DNA from 2 places in the Rhodococcus chondri genome. Region 1 is predicted to be linked to the other one. Evidence: riboswitches for the same ligand, from Rfam matches in the RefSeq annotation. Region 1 holds a riboswitch; the other holds the start of a gene.
What was found. A riboswitch is a leader RNA that binds a small molecule or an ion and turns the genes downstream of it on or off. The one in region 1 is predicted to bind thiamine pyrophosphate.
Positions count from the first base shown of each region.

Region 2: it holds a riboswitch for thiamine pyrophosphate, as region 1 does, so the genes downstream of both, Q8814_RS24300 (TenA family protein) here and thiO (glycine oxidase ThiO) in region 1, are expected to answer to the same signal.

Region 1 is NZ_JAUZMZ010000007.1:34,626-40,028, forward strand. Features, by position in the region: gene Q8814_RS02520 (NUDIX hydrolase) at 1-291, shown strand, start outside; gene Q8814_RS02525 (heavy-metal-associated domain-containing protein) at 359-580, opposite strand; gene Q8814_RS02530 (molybdopterin-dependent oxidoreductase) at 595-2,112, opposite strand; gene thiE (thiamine phosphate synthase) at 2,357-3,046, opposite strand; TPP riboswitch at 3,073-3,185, shown strand; gene thiO (glycine oxidase ThiO) at 3,183-4,247, shown strand; gene thiS (sulfur carrier protein ThiS) at 4,244-4,459, shown strand; gene thiG (thiazole synthase) at 4,452-5,237, shown strand; gene Q8814_RS02555 (ABC transporter ATP-binding protein) at 5,290-5,403, shown strand, end outside.
Region 2 is NZ_JAUZMZ010000251.1:30-4,792, reverse strand. Features, by position in the region: gene Q8814_RS24310 (TetR/AcrR family transcriptional regulator) at 1-658, shown strand, start outside; gene Q8814_RS24305 (TetR/AcrR family transcriptional regulator) at 729-1,391, shown strand; TPP riboswitch at 1,437-1,532, shown strand; gene Q8814_RS24300 (TenA family protein) at 1,525-2,244, shown strand; gene Q8814_RS24295 (ABC transporter substrate-binding protein) at 2,292-3,290, shown strand; gene Q8814_RS24290 (ABC transporter permease) at 3,271-4,080, shown strand; gene Q8814_RS24285 (ABC transporter ATP-binding protein) at 4,077-4,763, shown strand, end outside.

The sequences.
Region 1 (5,403 bases):
AAGGTGCTACCCCGCACCGTGGACCTGCCCGGCGGAGTGTTCGGCTGGGTGGCGCGGCTCGAGGCCGTGCTGGAAGGGCACGCGCGCGATGCCGCCGTCGACGACGCCCGCATTCCCGTGCACACCGCCGACGGCAGCGGCGACGACGAGCTCGCACGACTCGCGTCGAGCACCGCAACCGCCGTCGATCCGGCGGTGACCGTGGTGGTCACTGCCGACCGCGGGCTGCGCGAGCGGCTGCCGCAGCACACGGTCGCGCTGTCGCCGTCGACGGTGCTGGGATGGCTGTAGGCGACTCGACGTCGGCAACCCGTTTGCGACCCGGTCGGTGCGGCGGCGTCGAGGGAACCGGGAAGGTTCAGATCAGCCGGTAGTCACCGGCGCGGCGCACTGCAGCCTTCACGTCCGAGCGGCTGAGCTCGACGTCCTCCTTGTGTTTGAGGATCAGCCGGGACTCGCCGTCCGCGACGATCTCCACCGATACCGCCCCAACCCCGGGCACCGTGCCCACGTGGTCCTTGATGACGCGGGCGCAGCGATCGCAGGTCATGCCGGTAACCCGGTAGGTGGTGCTCTGCATTGCGCGGTTCTCCTCTAGATGCGGCCGTTGAACGCCTGCAGGGCGGCGTCCTCCCGGGTGCCGCCCCTGCCGTCGCCGTAGTCGGCGTAATCCTCGATCCACTCGATGGACCTTATCCATTTGACCATCTTGTAACCGTGGTTGGACTCGACCCGCAGCCGTAGCGGCGCACCGAGATGGATGTCGAGAGGCCGGTCGTTGCGCTCGTAGGCCAGGATCGTGTCGTCCTCCTCGACCATGTCCATCGACAGCACCGCGTAGAAGGGTTCCCGTTCCCGGTGGTCGTACATTTCCTGGGCGAGCCCGTGGGATGTGACCATCACGTAGCGGGCGTTCTCCGGGCGGGGGCCGAGGAGGTCGAGTACGTTCTCGAGCCGGACTCCGCCCCACTTGGACGTCGCCGTCCAGCCCTGCATGCAGGAGTGGACTGCGATGTATTCGGTTTTGGGTAGTGCCCGCAGATCATCGAGGCTCAGCCGGAGAGTCTCGCCGCCCGGTGTCCCGCCGACTTCGAGGCGCCAGTCGCGGAAGCCGGTCGCCTTGTGCGCGAGCCATTCGGTGGATTCGTCGGCGGTCGGTGCGAGCCCGTTGGTCCAGTGGTATTCGGAGATGTCCCTGTCGGTGTAGGTGCGCTGGGTGCCCATGCGCGGCTTCATCCAACCGAGGGTGAGTATGCGGACGGGTTCGGTGAGGGCGACGAGGACGCGCCGTGCGCGGACCCGGTCGGCGAGCGTGAGGTAGCTCAGGCCGATCCACAGCGCGATGGCGGCGACAATCGTCCCGAGCGCGATCGTGAAGGCCTGCGCGTAGCGGGCGGTGTCGGTGACACCGAAGACCATGTGCGGCAGGTTGTAATCGGCGTGAACGAGGAATACCAGTCCGATATGCATGAGGATGAACACGCTCATCAGCACCATGCCGATGAAGTGCAGGGAACGCGCGCCCTGGTGTCCGCCCCACAGCTCGACGTACCAGGGGAACCGGGAGCGGACCGCCGGGGCCATGGCGATGCCGGTGAGGATGAGCAGCGGCGCGAGAATGAATACCGCACCGGTGTAGGTGAGCATCTGCAGCGCATCGTAGGGCTGGAAATGCTCGATCGACGGGACGCCGAAGCCGAGGTAGATCGTCAATGATTCCCAGGCGTCGGGAAAGACGTCCCAGGAGGTCGGGACGATGCGTCGCCACAGTCCGGTAGCGAACAGCAGGACGACGTAGACGAGGCCGTTGAGCAGCCACAGGGTCACGCCCAGCCCGTGCCAGTGCCGGCCCAGTCCGATGTTCTTGTTACCGGGAAGTGTGAGCAGTGGACTTGCGCTGCGCTCGTCCATGAGCGAGGTGTAGACGCCCTCCTCCTGCGGCACTTTCCGGCGGGTGAACTTGATCCATTCGGTGCCGGGTTTGCAGTCGTTTCGCCACCAGAAGCGTGGAAGCGAGGAGATGATCTCCCAGCCGCTCCGCAGGACGATGCCCATGAGCAGGAAGTTCAGGAGGTGGGTGGTGCGCAGCCAGAGCGGGAAATCCGGGTCCATCACGGGCCTTTCGATTCGCAGGCAGCGGGCAGTGGGAGCCCACCTTGCGTGGCGATTCGCCGGGTTCGGTCGCGCACCGAGCAGCGCTCCCGCAGTTCGGGGCAGCCGACGAGCACCGAAATCGGAGAACATGATCATCCAGTTGTGGTTGCCACCCTAGAGGCGCCACCGGGAAGATTCGACCGGTATGACGATTCGTCCTCGTCAGGGGCGAAGCCTGCGCCCCGCGATCCGCATCGGCCGCTCAGCCGCCCAGAGCGGCCTTCAATGCGGCCGCGGCCGCGCGCGGATCGGCGGCCTTCGTGATCGCGCGCACCACCGCGATGCGGGTGACCCCGGCGTCGAGTACCTCCGGAAGCCGTTCGAGATCGACACCGCCGATCGCGAACCACGGCCGCTGTGGGCGCGACTGCGCGACCTCGCGGATCACGTCGAGGCCCGCGGCGCTGCGTCCCGGCTTCGTCGGGGTGTCCCATACCGGACCGGACGCGAAGTAGTCGACGCCTTCCTCGATGTCCGCGAGCGCAGCCTGCGCACGGCTGGCGGTCGACCGGCCGACGACGATGTCGTCGCCGAGGATGCGCCGCGCCTGCGCGACCGGAAGATCACCCTGGCCGAGGTGCAGGATGTCCGCGCCCGCGGCGAACGCGATATCGGCACGATCGTTGACGGCGAGCAGCGCTCCGTGCCGGGCGCAGGCATCGGCGAGGACCTCGAGCGCCGCGAGTTCCTCCCGTGCCTCGAGGCGGCCGAACTTCTTTTCCCCTGCCGAATCCTTGTCGCGCAACTGGATGATGTCGACGCCACCGGCGAGCGCTTCCTCCGCGAAATGTGCCAGGTCGCCCGTGTCGCGGCGGGCGTCGGTGCACAGGTACAGCCGGGCGGTCGCAAGGCGTCCGCGAGGATCGGGATGGTTGCCGCGATAGGTGCTCACGGACAAGACGGTAACCTCTGAAGAGAACGTGACAACACGGGAGTCCCGAGGAACGCGGGGCTGAGAGGGGGCCTGCCGGCCCCGACCGTTATGACCTGAACCGGATCATGCCGGCGCAGGGAGTGAGGTGGGATCAATGGCAACAGTATCCGTGGTCGGCGGCGGGGTGATCGGGCTGTCCGTAGCCTGGCGCGCGGCCTGTGCGGGCTGGACGGTGACGGTGCACGACCCGGCACCCGGTTCCGGAGCGTCGTGGGTGGCCGGTGGCATGCTCGCGCCGCTGTCGGAGGGCTGGCCCGGAGAGGATCGTGTCCTCGATCTCGGTGCCGCGTCGCTGCAACGCTGGCCCGACTTCGGCGCGCGTCTGCAGCGCACGGTGGACACCGAACTGTTCACCTCCGGGCCGTCGCTGACCGTCGCTCTCGACACCGCCGACGCCGCGGACCTGCGCACCATCGCCGACTGGGTGTCCGGGCACGGCCACGAGATGCGGATCCTGTCGCGTGCGGAGGTGCGCGCACTCGAGCCGGAACTGGGCCCGCGCATCCGGCTCGGTCTGCTCGCACCCACCGAACTGTCCGTCGACAACCGGGCCCTCGTCGACGCACTGCGCCGCGCTGCCGCCGAGACCGGAGTGCGGTTCGTCGACGCCCCGGTACGCGATGTCGCGGATCTGACCGCCGACCGGGTCGTGCTCGCTGCGGGGTCGGCGTCGGCGAAACTGTGGCCGGAACTGCCCGTCCGTCCCGTCAAGGGCGAAATCCTGCGACTGCGGACACGTCCCGGCGCGACACCGTCACCGCAGCGCACCGTGCGGGGCAGTGTGCACGGCCGGCCGGTGTATCTGGTGCCGCGCGACGGTGGTCTCGTCGTCGGTGCCACGCAGTACGAAGCCGTCGATACGCAGGTCACGGTTGCCGGAGTGCGGGATCTGATCGCCGATGCCGAAGCGCTGTTCCCGGCGATCGGCGAATACGAACTCCACGAGGCGAGCGCGGGGCTGCGCCCGATGACCCCCGACAACCTGCCGCTGATCGGCCGGGTGTCGGAGCGGGTGATCGCGGCGACCGGACACGGCCGCAACGGGGTGCTCCTCACTCCGATCACCGTCGACGCGGTTCTCGCCGAACTGGGCGACGAATCGCTTCCCGAGGCGAAATACGCCGATCCCCGACGATTCACGGAAGAAGGTGTGCGATGACGAATCCGGTATCGGTGGGCGTCACCGTCAACGGTGAAGAAAAGTACTTCGCCGAGGCGCCGACCATGACCGAAGTGCTGGCAGAACTGGGATTGCCGGAGAAGGGCATCGCCGTCGCACTCGACGGCGCGGTCTTCCCCCGTGGCCGCTGGTCCGAGAAGGTCGGCCGGGGCGCCCGCATCGAGATCATCACGGCGGTCCAGGGTGGCTGAGCATCGTGAGCCGGGACACGACCTGCCGCCGCTGACCATCGCCGGCCGCAGTTTCTCCTCGCGTCTGATCACCGGTACGGGCGGCGCCGCGAACCTCGCAGTGCTCGAGGAGGCGCTGGTGGCCTCCGGTACCGAACTGACCACCGTCGCGATGCGGCGCGTGGACGCGACGTCGGGCACCGGTGTGCTCGATCTGGTGCGGCGCCTCGGCATCGGCCTGCTGCCCAACACGGCGGGCTGCCGCGGCGCGAAGGAAGCAGTGCTCACCGCGCAGCTCGGACGTGAAGCGCTCGAAACCGATTGGGTCAAGCTCGAAGTCATCGCAGACGAACGCACCCTGTTGCCCGACGCCATCGAATTGGTCGCGGCAGCAGAGCAACTCGTCGACGACGGATTCGTGGTGCTGCCGTACACCACCGACGATCCGGTGCTCGCGCGGCGTCTGGAGGACGTCGGCTGCGCCGCGGTGATGCCGCTGGGCTCCCCGATCGGCACCGGCCTCGGTATCGCCAACCCCCATCACATCGAGATGATTGTCGAATCGGCCGGTGTGCCGGTGATTCTCGACGCCGGCATCGGCACCGCCTCCGACGCCGCCCTCGCCATGGAACTGGGCTGCGATGCCGTGTTGCTCGCCACCGCCGTGACCCGTGCGAAAGATCCGGCGCTGATGGCGTCGGCGATGCGGCACGCCGTCGAGGCGGGATTCCGGGCGCGGCACGCCGGACGGATCCCGAAGCGCTTCTGGGCACAGGCGTCGTCGCCGCTCGAGCCGTAACGCCCCGGACCGGCGTGCTGCACGCGAAGGGGTTTTCCGGCAGGCTGTCACCATGATCGAAGTGACCGGATTGACCAAGACCTTCGGTTCGACAACCGCGGTGGACGACGTGACGTTCACGGTCCGCCCGGGCATCGTGACCGGGTTCCTCGGCCCCAACGGGGCA
Region 2 (4,763 bases), on a different contig from region 1:
ACCCATCGAGTTGCCCGTCGACGAGGCCGTGCGGGCGGTACGGGCCAACTCCCGACGCCGGCAGATCCTCACGGCTGCCGCCAAAGTGATGCAACGCAAGGGTTTTCATCAGATGTCCATGCAGGCACTCGCGGACGAGGCGAACGTCAGCGTGGGCTCGCTCTACAACTACTTCGGCAACAAGGAGGAAATTCTCCTCGCCACCATCACCGATATCCTCGACGCCTTCCAGGACCAGCTCGAGCCGGCGATGGTGGCCGCGGGAGAAGACCCCGTCGAGCGCCTGGCCGCCGGCATCCGCCGATTCATCGAGATCGTCGACGAGAACCTCGACGCGGTGGCCCTGACCTACCGGGAGAGCCGCACGCTCGACCCGGACGGCCGGGAGATGCTCAAGCGGCTCGAAATCGCCACCTCCGCCCCGCTACGCACAGTGCTGACGGAGGGCATCGACGCCGGCCTCCTGCACCCGGTCGATGTCGACCTGATGGTCTTCGATCTGGTTCTGCTCGCGCACGGATGGTCGCTCAAACACTGGCACTTCGGCCGCATCTACAGCCTGGACGAGTACATCCGGCTGCAGACCCGGTACGTCCTCAACACCGTCGTGCCGCAACAGAAGCGAAACCTGTACCGGCACCTGATGGAGGCCTTCTGAACGGCCGCACGGAACACGACGATCCCCGTCGGTAATGTGGATCGGACCGCGCGGCAACGAGGAGTACGACATGACCACCGACCACGATGCACTGCCCGTGGAAGAGGCCGTGCGTGCCGTACGCACCAACTCCCGCCGCAAGCAGGTCCTGGACGCCGCGGTCGAGGTCATGCAGCGGACGGGCTTTCATCAGATGTCGATGCAGGCACTCGCCGACGAGGCCGGTGTGAGCGTCGGACTGATCTACAAGTACTTCGGCGGCAAGGAGGACGTACTCCTGGCGACCATTCTCACCATCCTCGATGCCTTCCGCGACCAGCTCGAACCGGCTATGGACGCCGTCGGCGACGACCCGGTCGAGCGGCTCGTCGCCGGAATGCGCCGCTACATCGAGATCGTGGACGAGAACCTCAACGCCACCGTGCTCACCTACCGGGAGAGCCGCACTCTCGACGCCGCAGGACGGGCCCGCATCAAGGAACTCGAAGTGGAGTCGTCGGCTCCGCTGCGCGCCGCTCTCGATGCAGGAATCGCCGCGGCGGTCATGAATCCGGTCGATGTCGACCTGATGGTCTTCGACATCATGCTCCTTGCACACGGCTGGGCTCTCAAGCACTGGCACTTCGGCGCCATCTACAGCCTCGACGAGTACATCCGGCTGCAGACCCGCTTCGTGCTGAACACACTCATCCCGGCCCAGCACCGCGAGAACTACGCGCAACTGCTCTCCTGACCGGCCTTGCGTCCGGTCCGATACAGCCGGGTGCTATGGTCGCTTCCGACCGACACGGGGTGCTCCGCACATGCGGGGCTGAGATCACACCCGTCGAACCTGTCAGGTAATGCTGACGAAGGGATGTTTCGGCATGACCATGCCTGTAACCGTTTCACCACCTACATACACCGGTCGTTTCACCGACCTTCTGTGGGAGCGCACGAAGGTGCTGCGCGACGCCGTCGACAATCTCGAGTTTCTCCGTCGCCTCGGCGACGGCACCCTGCCGCTCGACGCCTTCCGCTTCTACATCGAACAAGACGCCCTCTACCTCGCGGGCTACGCCAAAGCGCTGGCGCTGCTCGCCGCCAAGTCACCGGAGCCGGTGACCGGGGCGTTCTGGGCCACAAGCTCCGCTACCGCGGCCACCGAGGAGTCGTCGCTGCACCAGGGGCTGCTCACCGGGGGTGTGCTGCCCGAGACCGGCGAGGTCGTCGAACCTTCCCCGGCGTGCCTGGGATACGTCTCGTACCTGACGGCGACGGTGTCCACCGAGCCGTACGCCGTCGGCGCGGCCGCGGTACTGCCGTGTTTCTGGATCTATGCCGAAGTGGGCCGCGAGCTGGCAGGCCGGGCCGCCGACGCTCTCGCAGCCGACCCGTCGCACCCGTACGCCCGCTGGGTCACCACCTACGACGATCCGGCGTTCCACGCCTCCGTCGCGACCGCCCGCGAACTGGTCGACGCGGCCGCCGAAGCAGCGACCGGACCCGAACGCGATGCCATGCTCGACGCGTTCACTGTCGCGACCCGGTACGAACTGATGTTCTGGGACACCGCGCTCCACCGGCAGCAGTGGCCCGCCTCGTGAGGCGGCCCGGTCGGGATCCTCCGCGGCGATCTCGTAGCCGCGCTGGACTGATCGCCGGGGTCCTCACCGCCGTAGCCGCGCTAACCGCGGTATCGGGCTGTGCGAGTGATTCGCCGGACGAGAACACGATCCGTTTCGCGCTGGACTGGACCCCGAACACCAACCACACCGGCCTGTACGTGGCGATGCAGGAAGGGCTGTTCGACGACGCCGGACTCGACGTCGAGATCCTGCCCTACAACAGCACGACCCCCGATCTGCTCGTCGACGCCGGCAACGCCGAGTTCGGTATCTCGACCCAGGCGATGACCACATTCTCCCGCGCGGCCGGTGCGCAGGTCGTCTCGGTGCTCGCTCCCCTGCAGCACTGGGCCACCGGCATCGCGGTCAAGGCCGACCGCACCGACCTCGCACGGCCGAAGGATCTCGACGGACTCACCTACGCCGGTTTCGGCGACCCCGGGGACGAAGAAACGCTGCGACAGGTGATCCGCGCCGACGGCGGCGACGGCAACTTCACCTCCGTCACCCTCGGCACCTCTGCCTACGAGGCGGTGTACTCCGGCACCGCCGACTTCACCGTGTCCTACCTGGCCTGGGAGGGCATCGAAGCAGAGCACCGCGGACTCCCCATGCGGTACTTCTCGTACACCGACTTCGGATTCCCCGACGCCTACGCCATCGTGATCAACGGCAACGAGGACTGGCTCGCGGAACATCCGGAGCAGGCGCGCGACTTCGTGCAGGCCGTCCAGCGCGGCTACGAGATCGCCGCGGAGGATCCCGACCGGGCCGCCCAGCACGTGATCGACGCCAACCCCGGTGTGTTCGACGACGAGGCTCTCGTCTTCGAAAGTCAGCGGATGCTGTCCGCCGACCACCTGCGCGACGGAAACGGGCGGGTGGGCACGATGACCCTCGAGCAGTGGACCGGGTACTCCCGATTCCTCTACGAGGCGGGACTCCTCGCCGGACCCGACGGAGCACCGCTCACCGAGGAACCGGACTGGTCGTCGTACTTCACCGATGAATACCTCGCTTCCTGACAGTGCCCGCATCTCGTCCGGCCCGTCCGGGCGGATGCGGGCGCTGCTGCCCGCGGTGACCGTCGCGGTCGTACTCGTCGCGATGTGGGAACTGTATGTGCGGGTCGGCGATATCCGGCCCCAGGTGCTGCCGGCGCCCAGCCGAGTCCTCGATCAGGGCTGGGCCCACCGCAGCGACATCGCCGGCCATGCCGCGGCGACCCTGCAGGTCACCGTCGTGGGATTCGCCGTGTCGCTGGTCCTCGCCTGGGTATTGGCGACCACGGTGGATTTCTCGCCGTGGCTGCGGTGCGCGCTGGTGCCGCTGTTCGTGGTGTCCCAGACCCTGCCGATCATCGCGATCGCGCCGCTGATGATCATCTGGTTCGGGTTCGGTCTGCTGCCGAAGGTTCTCGTCATCGCGCTCGCCACGTTCTTTCCCATGACCATCGGCTTGATCGAGGGTTTCGCCGCCGCGGATCGGGACGCCGGGGCACTGCTGCGCAGCATGGGCGCGTCCCGCCGGCAGGAGTTCCGGTACGTGCGGATGCCGGCGGCGCTCCCCCGCTTCTTCACCTCTCTGCGCATCGGCATCACCTACGCGGTCGTCGGTGCGGTCTTCGCCGAATATGTCGGCGCCACCTCCGGTCTCGGCATCTACATGGCGACACAGAAGAACTCCTTCCGCACCGATCTGGTGCTGGCCGCCGTCGTTGTCACCGCCGCGGTGTCGCTGCTGCTGTATCTGCTCACCTACGCCGTCGAACGGATCGTCGCGCCGTGGGCCCTGACCACCGGGAGCCGTCCGTGACCGCCGTGTCCGTTACCGAACTCCGCCGGGCGTTCGACGGCACCCCGGTCCTCGACGGTATCGACTTCGACATCGCGCCCGGTGAATTCGTGTCGGTGATCGGTCCGAGTGGCTCCGGCAAGTCCACCCTCTTCGGGTTGATCGCCGGTCTCGACACCCCCGATTCCGGGTCGGTCGTCGTCGGCGGTGCACCCGCGGCCCCGGGACGGGCGGCGCTCATGCCGCAGAAGGACCTGCTGTTCCCGTGGCGGTCCGTGCTCGACAATTGCTCCCTCGGCCTGGAAGTGCAGGGGGTCTCCCGTGCCCGCGCCCGGGCCGCCGCACGAAAGCTGTTTCCCGCGTTCGGTCTCGAGGGGTTCGAGGACGCGCGCCCGTTCCAACTCTCGGGCGGCATGCGCCAGCGGGCGGCACTGGCGCGCACCGTGTTGCAGGACCGTGACGTTCTGCTCCTCGACGAGCCGTTCGGAGCTCTCGACTCGCTCACGCGCACCGACATGCAACTGTGGCTGCAGCAGGTGTGGTTGCGCGACCGCTGGACGGTGCTGATGATCACGCACGACGTCCGCGAAGCCGTGTTGCTGTCGGATCGGGTGCTGGTGCTCTCGCCCCGACCGGCGCGTAACCGGCACGACATGCGGGTGCCTCTCGCGCGTACCCGGTCGCTGGCTACGCTCACCGATCCC